DNA from 3 places in the Achromobacter mucicolens genome. Region 1 is predicted to be linked to each of the others. Evidence: predicted binding sites of a transcription regulator. Region 1 holds the regulator's gene; each other region holds the start of a gene.

The links. Region 1 encodes HrcA, which represses chaperone genes, less so after heat shock. Its sites were predicted from a motif close to TTAGCACTCNNNNNNNNNGAGTGCTAA; they were not measured.
Region 2: a site for HrcA is predicted at 2,103-2,129, ahead of groES (co-chaperone GroES). Genes of this name have one in related genera too.
Region 3: a site for HrcA is predicted at 2,392-2,418, ahead of rpoH (RNA polymerase sigma factor RpoH). Genes of this name have one in related genera too.

What each region holds. Positions count from the first base shown of each region.
Region 1 is NZ_CP123364.1:1,037,651-1,041,820, reverse strand. Features, by position in the region: gene grpE (nucleotide exchange factor GrpE) at 1-25, opposite strand, end outside; gene QEP15_RS04695 (hypothetical protein) at 153-389, opposite strand; gene hemH (ferrochelatase) at 379-1,494, opposite strand; gene hrcA (heat-inducible transcriptional repressor HrcA) at 1,540-2,544, opposite strand; gene QEP15_RS04680 (NAD kinase) at 2,685-3,584, shown strand; gene recN (DNA repair protein RecN) at 3,597-4,170, shown strand, end outside.
Region 2 is NZ_CP123364.1:4,715,942-4,720,111, forward strand. Features, by position in the region: gene QEP15_RS21535 (tripartite tricarboxylate transporter substrate-binding protein) at 1-39, shown strand, start outside; gene QEP15_RS21540 (amidohydrolase family protein) at 89-1,036, shown strand; gene QEP15_RS21545 (hypothetical protein) at 1,083-1,865, opposite strand; gene groES (co-chaperone GroES) at 2,184-2,471, shown strand; gene groL (chaperonin GroEL) at 2,509-4,149, shown strand.
Region 3 is NZ_CP123364.1:208,143-212,312, forward strand. Features, by position in the region: gene QEP15_RS00975 (hypothetical protein) at 1-427, opposite strand, end outside; gene fghA (S-formylglutathione hydrolase) at 663-1,529, shown strand; gene QEP15_RS00985 (hypothetical protein) at 1,626-2,315, shown strand; gene rpoH (RNA polymerase sigma factor RpoH) at 2,465-3,349, shown strand; gene cpdA (3',5'-cyclic-AMP phosphodiesterase) at 3,667-4,170, opposite strand, start outside.

The DNA.
Region 1 (4,170 bases):
CAGCAGGCTCGTGGGGTGCCGTCATGGGGAATCCTCCAAAAAGAATGGCTTTCGCAGACATGAATGGGGGCCAATACCCCTAATTCAAGCCCGGTTAAGCGAAATATTCCCCGGGGCACGGCCCGAAGGCCGGGCGCCCGCTGACCGAACGGCTACTTCTTGCTGGGTTGGGCGGGGGCCACGGGGTCGCTGGCCGGAAAACTTTCCTTCAGCGCGCGGTCCACGCGCTTGTCATCGGCGTCCGGGTCCGAGGGAATCGCGACCGGGTCGCTGGCCGGGAACGTATCGGCCAGGGCCTCGTCCAGGTCATGTTCGACGCGGTCCTCGTCGACGGGAGTGGTGACTTTGCCCTTCTTGACCGTCTTTCCAGTCTTGGGATCATGGTGCATGCGCCTTCTCCTTCAAGTCCGTGGCTGCTGGTATCCACCCCTGCAAGTTTCGTTCCACCAGACCGGACAGCCCCGCGATCCAGGCCGGGTCGTCATTGATGGCAGGAATGTAACGGAACTGTTTGCCCCCCGCCTCGAGAAAGGCGTCGCGGCATTCCAGGCTGATTTCTTCCAGGGTTTCCAGACAGTCTGCCACAAATCCCGGGCACACCACATCGACCTCCGTGACGCCGGAGGCCGCCAGGGCCTTCAGGGTCGGCTCGGTATAGGGCTCCAGCCAGCGGGCCGAGCCGAACCGGCTCTGGAAGGTCACTTCGATCTGGTCGCGGGGCAGGGACAGCCGCTGCGCCAGGAGCCGGGCGGTTTCCATGCAGTCGCGGTAGTAGGGATCGCCCAGTTCGATGGAGTAGCGCGGCAGGCCGTGAAAGCTCATGACGAGTTTCTGCGGCTTGCCATGTTCGGCCCAGTAGCGCTCGATGCGCGCGGCAAGCGGGTCCAGGTAGGCGGGCTCGTCGTGAAAGCGCTTGATGAAGCGCATCTCCGGCTGATCGCGCAGCTTGCCCATGTAGCGGGTGACCGCGTCGACCACGGTGGCGGTGGTGCTGGCGGCGTACTGGGGATACAGCGGCACCGTCAGGATGCGCTCGCAGCCCTGCTTGCGCATGTTTGCGATCACCTGGGGGATGGAGGGGTTGCCATAGCGCATGCCCAGCTCGACCACGGCATCCACGCCGGCCGCCTGCAGGGCGGCGCGAACGCCGTCGGTCTGGCGTTGGCTGTAGACCATCAGGGGCGAGCCGCCCTCCATCCAGATGCCGGCGTAGCGCGGCTCCAGCCGCTTGGGCCGGCGCACGAGCACAATGCCGTGCAGGATGGGCTTCCAGAGGTAGCGCGGGATTTCGATGACGCGCGGGTCGGACAGGAATTCGCCGAGATACTTGCGGATGTCCTTGGGCGACGTCGTGTCGGGCGTGCCCAGGTTGACGAGCAGCACGCCGACCTTGCCGGGCACGCGCGGCGGCGGATCCTCGTTGAAGGGATCTTCTTGGTGGGGCTCAGGAAGGTAGCGCTCAGGCCAGAGATACTTGAACAGGCGAAGAAACACAAAAACTCCCCTTCCTCCGCAAGGAGGATGTAGCTTTGAATGGGACTACTGGTTGTGGCTGAGGGCGTTGGACAGCAGGCGCGCCGTGATGTCCACGATGGGTATGACCCGCTCGTAGGCCATGCGGGTCGGACCGATGACACCCAGGGTGCCGACCACCTTGCCGTCGACGCCGTAAGGCGCCGTGATGACGGAGACGTCTTCCAGGGGCACCAGTTGCGAATCGCCGCCGATGTAGATCTGCACGCCCTGCGCGCGGCTCGAGACGTCCAGCAATTGCAGCAGATCGGTCTTTTTCTCGAACAGCGAAAACATCTTGCGCAGCCGATCCATGTCGGACGCGATGTCGGTGACGTCCAGCAGCTTGCGTTCGCCCGAGATGACCACGGCGTCGCCGTCCTCGGCCGCTTCGGCGCTGGCCTCGACGGCGGCCTGCATCAGGCGCGAGATGTCTTCGCGCAACTGGGCCAGCTCGGTCGACAACGTCTGGCGCACGGCATTGAACGACTTGCCGGCGAAGTGCATGTTGAAGAAGTTGCCGGCTTCCAGGAGCTCGGATTCGGCGTAATCCCGCTGGACGAAAAGGATGCGGTTCTGCACGTCGCCATCGGGCGTCACGATGATGAGCAGGACGCGTTTGTCGGACAGGCGGATGAATTCGATCTGCCGGAACACCTGCGCCCGCTTGGGCGTGAGGACCACGCCGGCGAACTGCGTCAGGTTGGACAGCAGCGCCGCGGCCGCATTGACCGCGCGGGTGGGTTCGGCAGCCGAGAGCATTTCGCCCATGTTGTGCGGCTGCAGCTGGTACGACTGCACCGACAGCAGCGAATCGACGAACATGCGGTATCCGCGCGGCGTGGGAACACGGCCGGCGGAGGTATGCGGACTGTGGATCAGTCCCAGCTCTTCCAGGTCCGCCATGACGTTGCGGATGGTGGCCGGAGACAAGTCAAAGACTTTAGATAGCGTCCGCGAGCCGACTGGCTGCCCATCGGCGATGTAGCGTTCTATCAACGCTTTCAGTAAAGCGCGTGCGCGGTCATCCATAGCGGCTATTTTAGGGAATCTTTTCAGGTTGAGGCGATTTTTGTCCCGCAACACAATATACGGCCCCATATAATCGGCTAATTGGCCCATTCTGGGCATGTTCAGCTTTGCGGTTTCGCCCTTTTCATTCCTACGCAGCCATGCATTTTCCTATAGTCGCCCTGATCGGCAGATACCAGGACACCGGCCTGGACACACCGCTGAGAGCACTTGCGCACGCGCTGACGCAGGCGGGCCGCCATGTGCTGATCGATGCGGACACGGCGCGCAATACCGGGCTGACCGAATACCCCATCGCCACGCTCGAGGAAATCGGCAAGACCGCCTCGCTCACCGTGGTCATGGGCGGCGACGGCACCGTGCTGGGCGCCAGCCGCCATCTCGCGCCCTACGGCATGCCGCTGATCGGCATCAACCACGGGCGCCTGGGCTTCATCACCGACATCGCCCTGCAGGACGCGCACGCCGCGCTCGCCCGCGTGCTCGAAGGCAGCTTCCAGATCGAAGACCGCATGCTGCTCGAAGGCAGCGTGTGGCGCGGCGACCAGAAGATGTATTCCGCGTCGGCCCTGAACGACGTGGTCCTGAACCGCGCGGGCCGCGGCGGCATGATCGAGGTCCGGGTCGAACTTGACGGCGCCTTCATGTATACGCAGCGCGCCGACGGCCTGATCATCGCCACGCCCACCGGCTCCACGGCCTATGCGTTGTCGGCCAATGGCCCCATCCTGCACCCGGGCATGAACGCCATGGTGCTGGTGCCGGTGGCGCCGCAAACGCTGTCGAACCGGCCCATCGTCATCCCGGACACCGGCGTGCTCAACATGACGCTCACGGCCATGGGCCGCGTCGAAGTCGGCGCCAGCGTGCACTTCGACATGCAGACCTGGTCCGACCTGCAACCGGGCGACCGCATCGTCGTGCAGCGCGCGCCCTACACCATCCGATTCGTGCATCCCGAAGGCTACAGCTTCTTTTCCACCCTGCGCCGCAAACTGCACTGGAACCTGATGCCCGAAGCCTCCGACAACGTAGAGTAATTAGCGCCCCTTATGCTGCGCACCCTGCACATCCGCGACTTCGTCATCGTCGAACAGACCGAGATCCACTTTGGCCCCGGCTTCACCGTCTTTTCGGGAGAAACGGGCGCCGGCAAATCCATCCTGGTCGATGCGCTGGCGCTCACCCTCGGCGAACGCGGCGACGCCAGCATGTTGCGCGAAGGCGCGGCCCGCGCCGACATCACCGCCGTGTTCGACACCCCGGCGGCGCTGCATGCGTGGCTGGCCGAACGCGAAATCGACGCCGACGACGAACTCTCGCTGCGCCGCGTCATCGATGCGCAAGGCCGCAGCCGCGCCTACATCAACGGCACCCCCGCCACCGTGGCGCAACTGCGCGAACTGGGCAACAGCCTGGTCGACATCCATGGCCAGCACGCGCACCAGAGCCTGATGCGTCCCGACGCCCAGCGCGACCTGCTGGACGCGCACGGCGGCCACGGCGACCTTCGCCACGCGGTTGGCCAGGCGTGGAAGCAGTGGCGCGCCTTGGCACGCCAGCTGGAATCGGCCGAAAAAGACGCCGAAAGCCTGGCCTCTGAACGTGAACGCCTGCAATGGCAGG
Region 2 (4,170 bases), 2.0 Mb from region 1:
CGGCTGATCCAGACCGCCGGCATCAAGCAGAACCCCTGAGCGCCGACGTTTGAATGCGTTTCCCGACCCCGAACCTTTCGAGCATCCCATGAGCCGTACCCAGTCCGCCGCTTCTTCCGACGACCCGCGCACCGTGTTGGGCGTCCATCACAGCCCTGTCGCCGGCACGATTCCGCCCGGCGCCTGCGATTGCCACGTACACATCTTCGGCCCCTTCGACCGCTATCCGCTTGCCGAAAACCGCGTGTTCATGCCGGGCCTCGCCTCGACCGATGATCTGCTGGCGCTGCACGCGGCGCTTGGGGTTGACCGGGCAGTGGTTGTGCAGGCCAGCCCTCAAGGCACCGACAACCGCTGCATGACCGATGCCCTAGCCACCCTGAATGCGGCAGGCCACGCGTCGCGCGGCGTCGCGGTACTGGCGCCCGATATCTCGCGCGAGGGCCTGCGCGCGCTGCATGCGGCAGGCGTAAGAGGCGCGCGCGTCAACCTGCAATCGTTCGGCCAGCAGGATCCGGCCATCGCGCGCGATGCGCTGACGCGCACCGCCGAGCAAGTCGCCGACCTGGGTTGGCATGTGCAGATCTACACCACGCTGCCGGTGGTTGCCGCGCTGGCGCCCGCGCTGCGCGACTGCCCCGTGCCGATCGTGATCGATCACTTCGCATTGGCGAGCGCCGTCGCCGGCACGGGCCAGCCCGGCTTCGATGCGCTGCTGGAGACGGTGGCAACGGGCAATGTGTACGTAAAGCTCTCCGCGCCGTATCGCCTTACGGTCTGGCAGGACGGCCGCCCGCCCATCCAGGCGCGCGAGATCGCACGCGCCCTGATCGATACGCGGCTCGACCGCATGCTGTGGGGCACCGACTGGCCGCATTCGGGAGCATGGCCGGGTGTGGCGCGCACACGGGATCGGAGCGAACCGCTGCATCCCATCGACGACGGCGAACAACTGTCGGCGTTTTGCGCTTGGGTGAGCGAAAAGGAAAAGCAGGCGATCCTGGTGGATAACGCGGCGCGGCTCTATGACTTTTAGCGCGTCGGAATACCGAATGCCCGGTACTCCGGGCCGCGTCACAGCACTACCTATTTCTCTCCGTGATTACGGAACATCCCTTGAAATTGAAACCTGCAGAGTCTTCCAGCAAGTTGAGATAGGGGCTCAGAGGATTTTCGGGAAAGGCTCGCGCATACGTAATCGATATGGGCCCCCAATAGACCTCCCTGCGGGCCTCGCATCTGAACTCTCGAATCGAGATATCACCCGCGTCATCAGCCGTCGCAGCAGTCACCTTCTTGTACATGAATCTTTGGCCGGAAAACGTACTGCTTCCCGGCATCAGCCCCTCGGCTTGAGTGACTCGCCATCTCCAATTGCGAAAAGGCTCGTAGCTGATGCGATAAGGAGACCCATGAACGGATTCACTGCTCGCATTGGATAGGTGGATGTGCATTCGTGCAGGCCAGAATATATTCAGCAGAATGACGGAGAGCACCACTGCGCCCCAACCGAGCCACTTCTTGCCGCCAAGCAACATGATGAGCCAGCCTGCTAGCGCCAACTGGATTCCAAACCAGTTCAGCCACGGCGGAATCTCGTTATCGCTCCACGGCCGGTATGTGACGTTGTAAAAACCAGCCAGATTGGCAACGACGGTGAGCAAAGCGCCGACGACAGCAAGGCGACTTGTCAACCGGACAGTTTTAATACTGGGTGCAAACATCACGATAATTTCATCCTCCGGGTTTGAGCTTCCGTTGCAAGAGTTGCCAGTGCACATCGGAGAACGCCAACTCACATCCGCTAAAGCCAACGCGCCTGCCACATCCGCGATGCGGCGATACGATATAGAGATCGATTGCACATTCGAATCAGACAGGTTCGAAAGTCGTTATCAAGCAGGAGCGCAGGTATCGGCGAGGCTCCAGATTGCTAAGCGGAGCGGCCGGGGTTTCACGCGGGACATGATTCCACCCTGTTTGTCCGCATCCAATCACATCTTTCCGAGGCGTCGCTCTCACCAGGATGCCGAGCCCCTGCTCTCCCCGAAGATGTAACAGCGCACCTCCCCCCCTTGAACCTCCAAACATCATCCCTATAATTAGCACTCGACACCGGTGAGTGCTAACACCTCCCGGGGCAAACCGACCATTCACTTACTTTTAGTTAACAGGAGTTCCTCATGGCCTTGCGTCCCCTGGGCGATCGCGTGATCGTCAAACGCCTCGAAAACGAGCGCAAGACTGCCTCGGGCATCGTCATCCCGGACAGCGCCGCTGAAAAGCCCGACCAGGGTGAAGTCGTGGCCGTCGGCCCCGGCAAGAAGACCGAAGACGGCAAGATCCTGCCGGTTGACCTGAAGGCTGGTGACAAGGTTCTGTTCGGCAAGTACGCCGGCCAGTCCGTGAAGGTTGATGGCGAAGAACTGCTCGTCATCCGCGAGGACGAAATCCTCGCCGTGGTCCAGTAAACCCTGCCTCAAACGAATTTTCGAAGGAAGCTAAGACATGGCTGCCAAGCAAGTATTGTTCGGTGATGACGCCCGTGTGCGCATCGTCCGTGGCGTGAACGTTCTCGCCAACGCTGTCAAGACCACCCTGGGCCCCAAGGGTCGCAACGTCGTGCTGGAGCGCTCGTTCGGCGCCCCGACCGTGACCAAGGACGGTGTGTCCGTCGCCAAGGAAATCGAACTGAAGGACAAGTTCGAAAACATCGGCGCCCAACTCGTCAAGGACGTCGCGTCCAAGACCTCCGACAACGCCGGTGACGGCACCACGACCGCGACCGTGCTGGCCCAGGCCATCGTTCAGGAAGGCCTGAAGTACGTTGCCGCCGGTTTCAACCCCATCGACCTGAAGCGCGGCATCGACAAGGCTGTCGCCGCTGCCGTCGCCGAACTGCAAAAGCAATCCAAGCCGGTCACGACCAGCAAGGAAATCGCCCAAGTCGGTTCCATCTCGGCCAACAGCGATTCCTCCATCGGCCAGATCATCGCTGACGCGATGGACAAGGTTGGCAAGGAAGGCGTCATCACCGTCGAAGACGGCAAGTCGCTGGAAAACGAGCTGGACGTCGTCGAAGGTATGCAATTCGACCGCGGCTACCTGTCGCCCTACTTCATCAACAACCCGGACAAGCAAGTCGCCGTCCTGGAAGACCCGTATGTCCTGATCTTCGACAAGAAGATCAGCAACATCCGCGACCTGCTGCCCGTGCTGGAACAAGTCGCCAAGTCGAGCCGTCCCCTGCTGATCATCGCGGAAGACGTCGAAGGCGAAGCGCTGGCCACCCTGGTTGTGAACAACATCCGTGGCATCCTGAAGACCACCGCCGTCAAGGCGCCTGGCTTCGGCGACCGCCGCAAGGCCATGCTGGAAGACATCGCCATCCTGACGGGCGGCACGGTGATCTCCGAAGAAACCGGCATGTCGCTGGAAAAGGCCACGCTGGCTGAGCTGGGCCAAGCCAAGCGCATCGAAGTGGGCAAGGAAAACACCACGGTCATCGACGGCGCTGGCGACAGCAAGTCCATCGAAGCCCGCGTCAAGCAAGTGCGCGTGCAGATCGAAGAAGCCACGTCCGACTACGACCGTGAAAAGCTGCAAGAACGCGTGGCCAAGCTGGCCGGCGGCGTTGCCGTGATTCGCGTTGGCGCTGCCACCGAAGTCGAAATGAAGGAAAAGAAGGCTCGCGTCGAAGACGCCCTGCACGCCACCCGCGCTGCAGTGGAAGAAGGCGTTGTGGCTGGTGGCGGCGTTGCGCTGCTGCGCGCCAAGCAAGCCATCGCTGACCTGAAGGGCGACACGCCTGACCAGAACGCCGGCATCAAGCTGATCCTGCGCGCTGTGGAAGAGCCCCTGCGCACCATCGTCACGAACGCCGGCGAAGAAGCCAGCGTCGTGGTCAGCAACGTGCTGAACGGCAAGGGCAACTACGGCTACAACGCCGCGACCGGCGAGTACACCGACCTGGTCGAGCAAGGCGTGCTGGATCCCACCAAGGTGACCCGCACCGCCCTGCAAAACGCTGCCTCCGTCGCCAGCCTGCTGCTGACGGCCGAAGCCGCCGTTGTGGAACTGGCTGAAGACAAGCCCGCTGCTCCGGCCATGCCCGGCGGCATGGGCGGCATGGGCGGCATGGACTTCTAAGTCCCGCTCTTCTTGCAAGGC
Region 3 (4,170 bases), 830 kb from region 1:
GGCTGGACGCGGACGACCACGGCCACGAATCGGGATCCTGCGAGGCCCCGCTGCGAACCGGATACGTCTCCAGCCAGACCAGCGAAGGCAGCACCCACGCGCCGGGTTCCAGCAAGGCAGATCGGTAACGGCCCGCGAACACCCGGCCGCCACGCAGCCGCGCCGCCAGATTGCGGCCGAGCGTCTGCATCAAGCGGGGCAGGCCTTCTTCGTCGGCGGGCGTGGCCAGGAGCAGGATGCGGTCGTTGGCCAGCAGCCAGCCGTGCACCGACACCCGGTGTCGCTGGGCCGATTCGCCCAGCCAGGTGGCGAGCTGATTCAGGATGTCGGCGGGCGCAGGTTGCGATGGCGCCGCCAACGGCTGAATAAAGTTGGCCTGCACCAGTTGGGGCAGCCCAGGGGCGTACAGACGGGGCAGTCGGGCCATAGTGTCAGGGCTTGCGTATCAGGAAGAACGGGTTGTCTTCACTCACGGTATATAAATAGTGCCACGGTGGGCGCTGGTCAAGTCCCGTGACCACAATCTGAGCGCGGAATCGTATTTTTTTGTGGCGGGCGCTCATTGAGGGGCAGGTTAACATTCGGCGACGGAACGTCGCACCGTGGATTCCCCTAACGCCGACGATTTTTCCGATCTCCAACCTCTTTTCCCGGAGCAAGCCATGGCCGCGTCCCTCGAACTCATCTCGCAGCATCGGTGCTTCGGCGGCACGCAGCGCTATTACCGCCACGCCTCCACGGAAATCGGGCTGCCCATGCGGTTCTCCGTCTATGTGCCGCCGCAGGCCGAGCAGGGTCCGGTGCCGGTGCTGTTCTACCTGGCGGGCCTGACCTGCACCGAAGAGACCTTCATGATCAAGGCGGGCGCGCAGCGGCTGGCCGCCGAACTGGGCGTCATGCTGGTTGCGCCCGACACGAGCCCGCGCGGCGCAGGCGTGCCCGGCGAAGACGAAAGCTGGGACCTGGGCACCGGCGCCGGCTTTTATGTGGATGCCACCACGCCCGCGTGGCGCGACCATTACCGCATGTACAGCTATGTCACCCAGGAGCTGCACGGCATCGTCACCGGCGGCGCTCTGCCGGGCGACGCGTCGCGCACCGGCATCTTCGGCCACTCCATGGGCGGTCACGGCGCGCTGGTGCTGGCGCTGCGCAACCCCCGCAAGTTCCGTTCGGTCTCGGCATTCGCGCCGATCGCCGCGCCCAGTCAGTGCCCGTGGGGCAAGAAGGCGTTCGGCGCCTATCTGGGCGCCGACGAGGCGGACTGGGCGGCCTATGACGCCTCCGCGCTGATGCGCGGCCTGCAGCAGCCTTTCCCCGGGGGCATCCTCATCGACCAAGGCGACGCGGACCAATTCCTGGCCGAGCAGTTGTATCCCGAGGTGTTCGAGGCGGCATGCGCGGCCGCAGGGCAGCCGCTGACCCTGCGCCGCCAGCCCGGCTACGACCACGGCTACTACTTCATCTCGACGTTCATCGAGGATCACATCCGGTTTCACGTCGAGCGGCTTGGAAAACCGGGCGCCTGACGCCCGCTTCTATACTGGCGGACCTGCCGCGGCGGGTGGCGGCTTCCTGCGCCCGCCGCGCTGCAGCCTGCGGCGGCTTGAATAGGAACGTCTGATTTGATCAACGGAATCGCTCCCTTCGCCTGGATCCTGCTGGGCGCCGTCATCGTCCTCTTGCCGGGCTTGGTCATGTTGCTGGGCCGCGGCGGGCCGCGAGACGAACGCGGTCGTCGCATGTTCCAGTTCCGGCCGGTGCGCCGCACGTGCGGCCTGCTGCTGGTGTGCCTGGGATGCGTGACCGGTTTGCTTGCCCTGTCGCTGGTGCAGTTCGTGCGCCTGACCACCGACGAGCCGGTGGCCAGCATCGACGTCCGCCAACAGGCCGAGGGCCAGTTCCAGGTCAATGCCAGCGCGCCCGCCATCGGCTCAAAGCAATATGTTCTATATGGCGACCAGTGGCAGATCGACGCCCGGGTCGTCCGCTGGAGACTGCCCGCGCTGATGGCCGGCGTGCCGCCGCTGTACCGGCTAGAGCGCCTGTCCGGACGCTACAGCGATGCCGCCCGCGAGGCCACCGCCACGCGCTCGGTGCATTCGCTGGACGATTGGCCCGCGCCGGACCTCGGATCCCTGAAAAAAAGTTTTCCGAACTGGTTCCCCTTTGTCGATGTCCAATTTGGCAGCGGCGCGTACATGCCGCTGTTTGACGGGGCCCGCTATCAGGTCTTCATGGATCCGCGCGGCGCGCTCTTCATCCGTCCGGACGGTCAGGCCACCGCCGAAGGGCTGAAGCGCCTGGGCTGGTAACGCCATTACACTGGGCGGCCCGAATAAATGGGGACGCGTCATCAGAATGAAACTTTGACGCGTCGCAACAGTCGAATTAGCACTCCTATTACTTGAGTGCTAACATCGAATTCATGTCGTTATCTCTTCGCCATCCGGAGACCCCCGCTATGAAACAACCCAGTACCTCGTTGACCGCTTCCGGCAACGCTCTGGCGTTGGCCATTGCCAATCCGGGCGCTCTCGGCACGATCGACGCCTATATCTCCGCGGTCAACCGCCTGCCGGTGCTCTCCGCGGATCGCGAAACGGAACTCGGCCGCCGCCTGCGTGACCAGGAAGATCTGGGCGCCGCTCGCGAGCTGATTCTGTCGCACCTGCGCCTTGTGGTGTCCGTGGCCCGGCAATACCTGGGTTATGGCCTGCCCCACGCCGACCTCATCCAGGAAGGCAACGTCGGCCTGATGAAGGCCGTCAAGCGTTTTGACCCCGAGCGCGGCGTGCGCCTGGTGTCCTTCGCCGTTCACTGGATCAAGGCCGAAATCCACGAATACATCATCCGCAACTGGCGGTTGGTCAAGGTGGCCACGACCAAGGCGCAGCGCAAACTGTTCTTCAACCTGCGCAGCATGCGTCCGGACGGCCAGACCCTGGATCCGGAACAGGTCGACCACATTGCTCGCGAGCTGAACGTTCGCCACGAAGACGTGAGCGAAATGGAAGTCCGGATGTCCGGCCGCGACATGTCTCTGGAAAACCAGGACGACGACGACGACAGCTACGCGCCGATCGCCTACCTGTCCGACGAAGGCCGCCAGGAGCCCACGCGCGTGCTGGAACGCGCCGCGCGCGATCAGCTGCAAAGCGCCGGCCTGACCGGTGCGCTCGATGCGCTGGATCCGCGCTCGCGCCGCATCGTTGAAGCCCGCTGGCTGCAGGACGACGGCGGCGCCACGCTGCACGAGCTTGCGCAAGAGTTCGGCGTGTCGGCCGAACGCATCCGCCAGATCGAAGCGGCGGCGCTGAAAAAGATGCGCGGCAACCTCGCCTCGTGAGGTTGCCAGACCCCGTAGCCGCGCCCGTCGCTGCATCCAAGTCAAAGGCCGCAAGTTGCGGCCTTTTTTCTTTGGCCGCGCGCGGTGGGCGGCCAATAAATTGATACAAATTCGGGGTTAAATTTTCCGGGTTCGCAGAAACTTAATGGGGAAGGCGCCGCCTAACTTCATGTAGACCGCGAACTTCGGTTAGCAGTCTTGTCATCCGTCTCGGCTTCTCCTCTTTCCCCTCCCCTATGAGACGGATGCTTGCGGGGCACCTAGCATATCGGTGCCCCGTTTTTTATGCACGCTCGGAACGCAAGCGCTGCAAGAAATCATGCGGCCCGTGCGCTGTCCGGCGCCGCCAGCGCCGTGTGCCATAGCGCGTCCTGCACGCGGCGCACGCCGGTCGCCATCGACCCGTCCTGATAGAGCTTGATCCACCGGTAGCCCGGCGCCATGTTGTCGACGATGTGCTTGCCGTCTCGGATGCTGAATTGAAAGCACGTCGAAGGCGTGGCCAGCATGCGCAGGTTGTGGCGGCGGCGGTCGAACTCGTGGTGCACATGGCCCCAGAGCAGCACGCGCACCTGGGCAAATCGCGCCAGCAGCTTGAAGAGCGCCTGGGGGTTGTCGATCATCATCGAGTCATGCCAGTGGCTGTCGATCTGCATCGGGTTATGGTGCATCGCCACCAGCGTGTGGCGATCGGGCGCCTGCGCCAGCGCCGCTTCCAGCATGTCCAGTTCGCTGTTGCATAGATGGCCCGCGTTCGAGCCGGGCACCGTGGTGTCCAGCGCAACGATGCGCCATGCGCCCACGTCTGTCACGGGCATGGA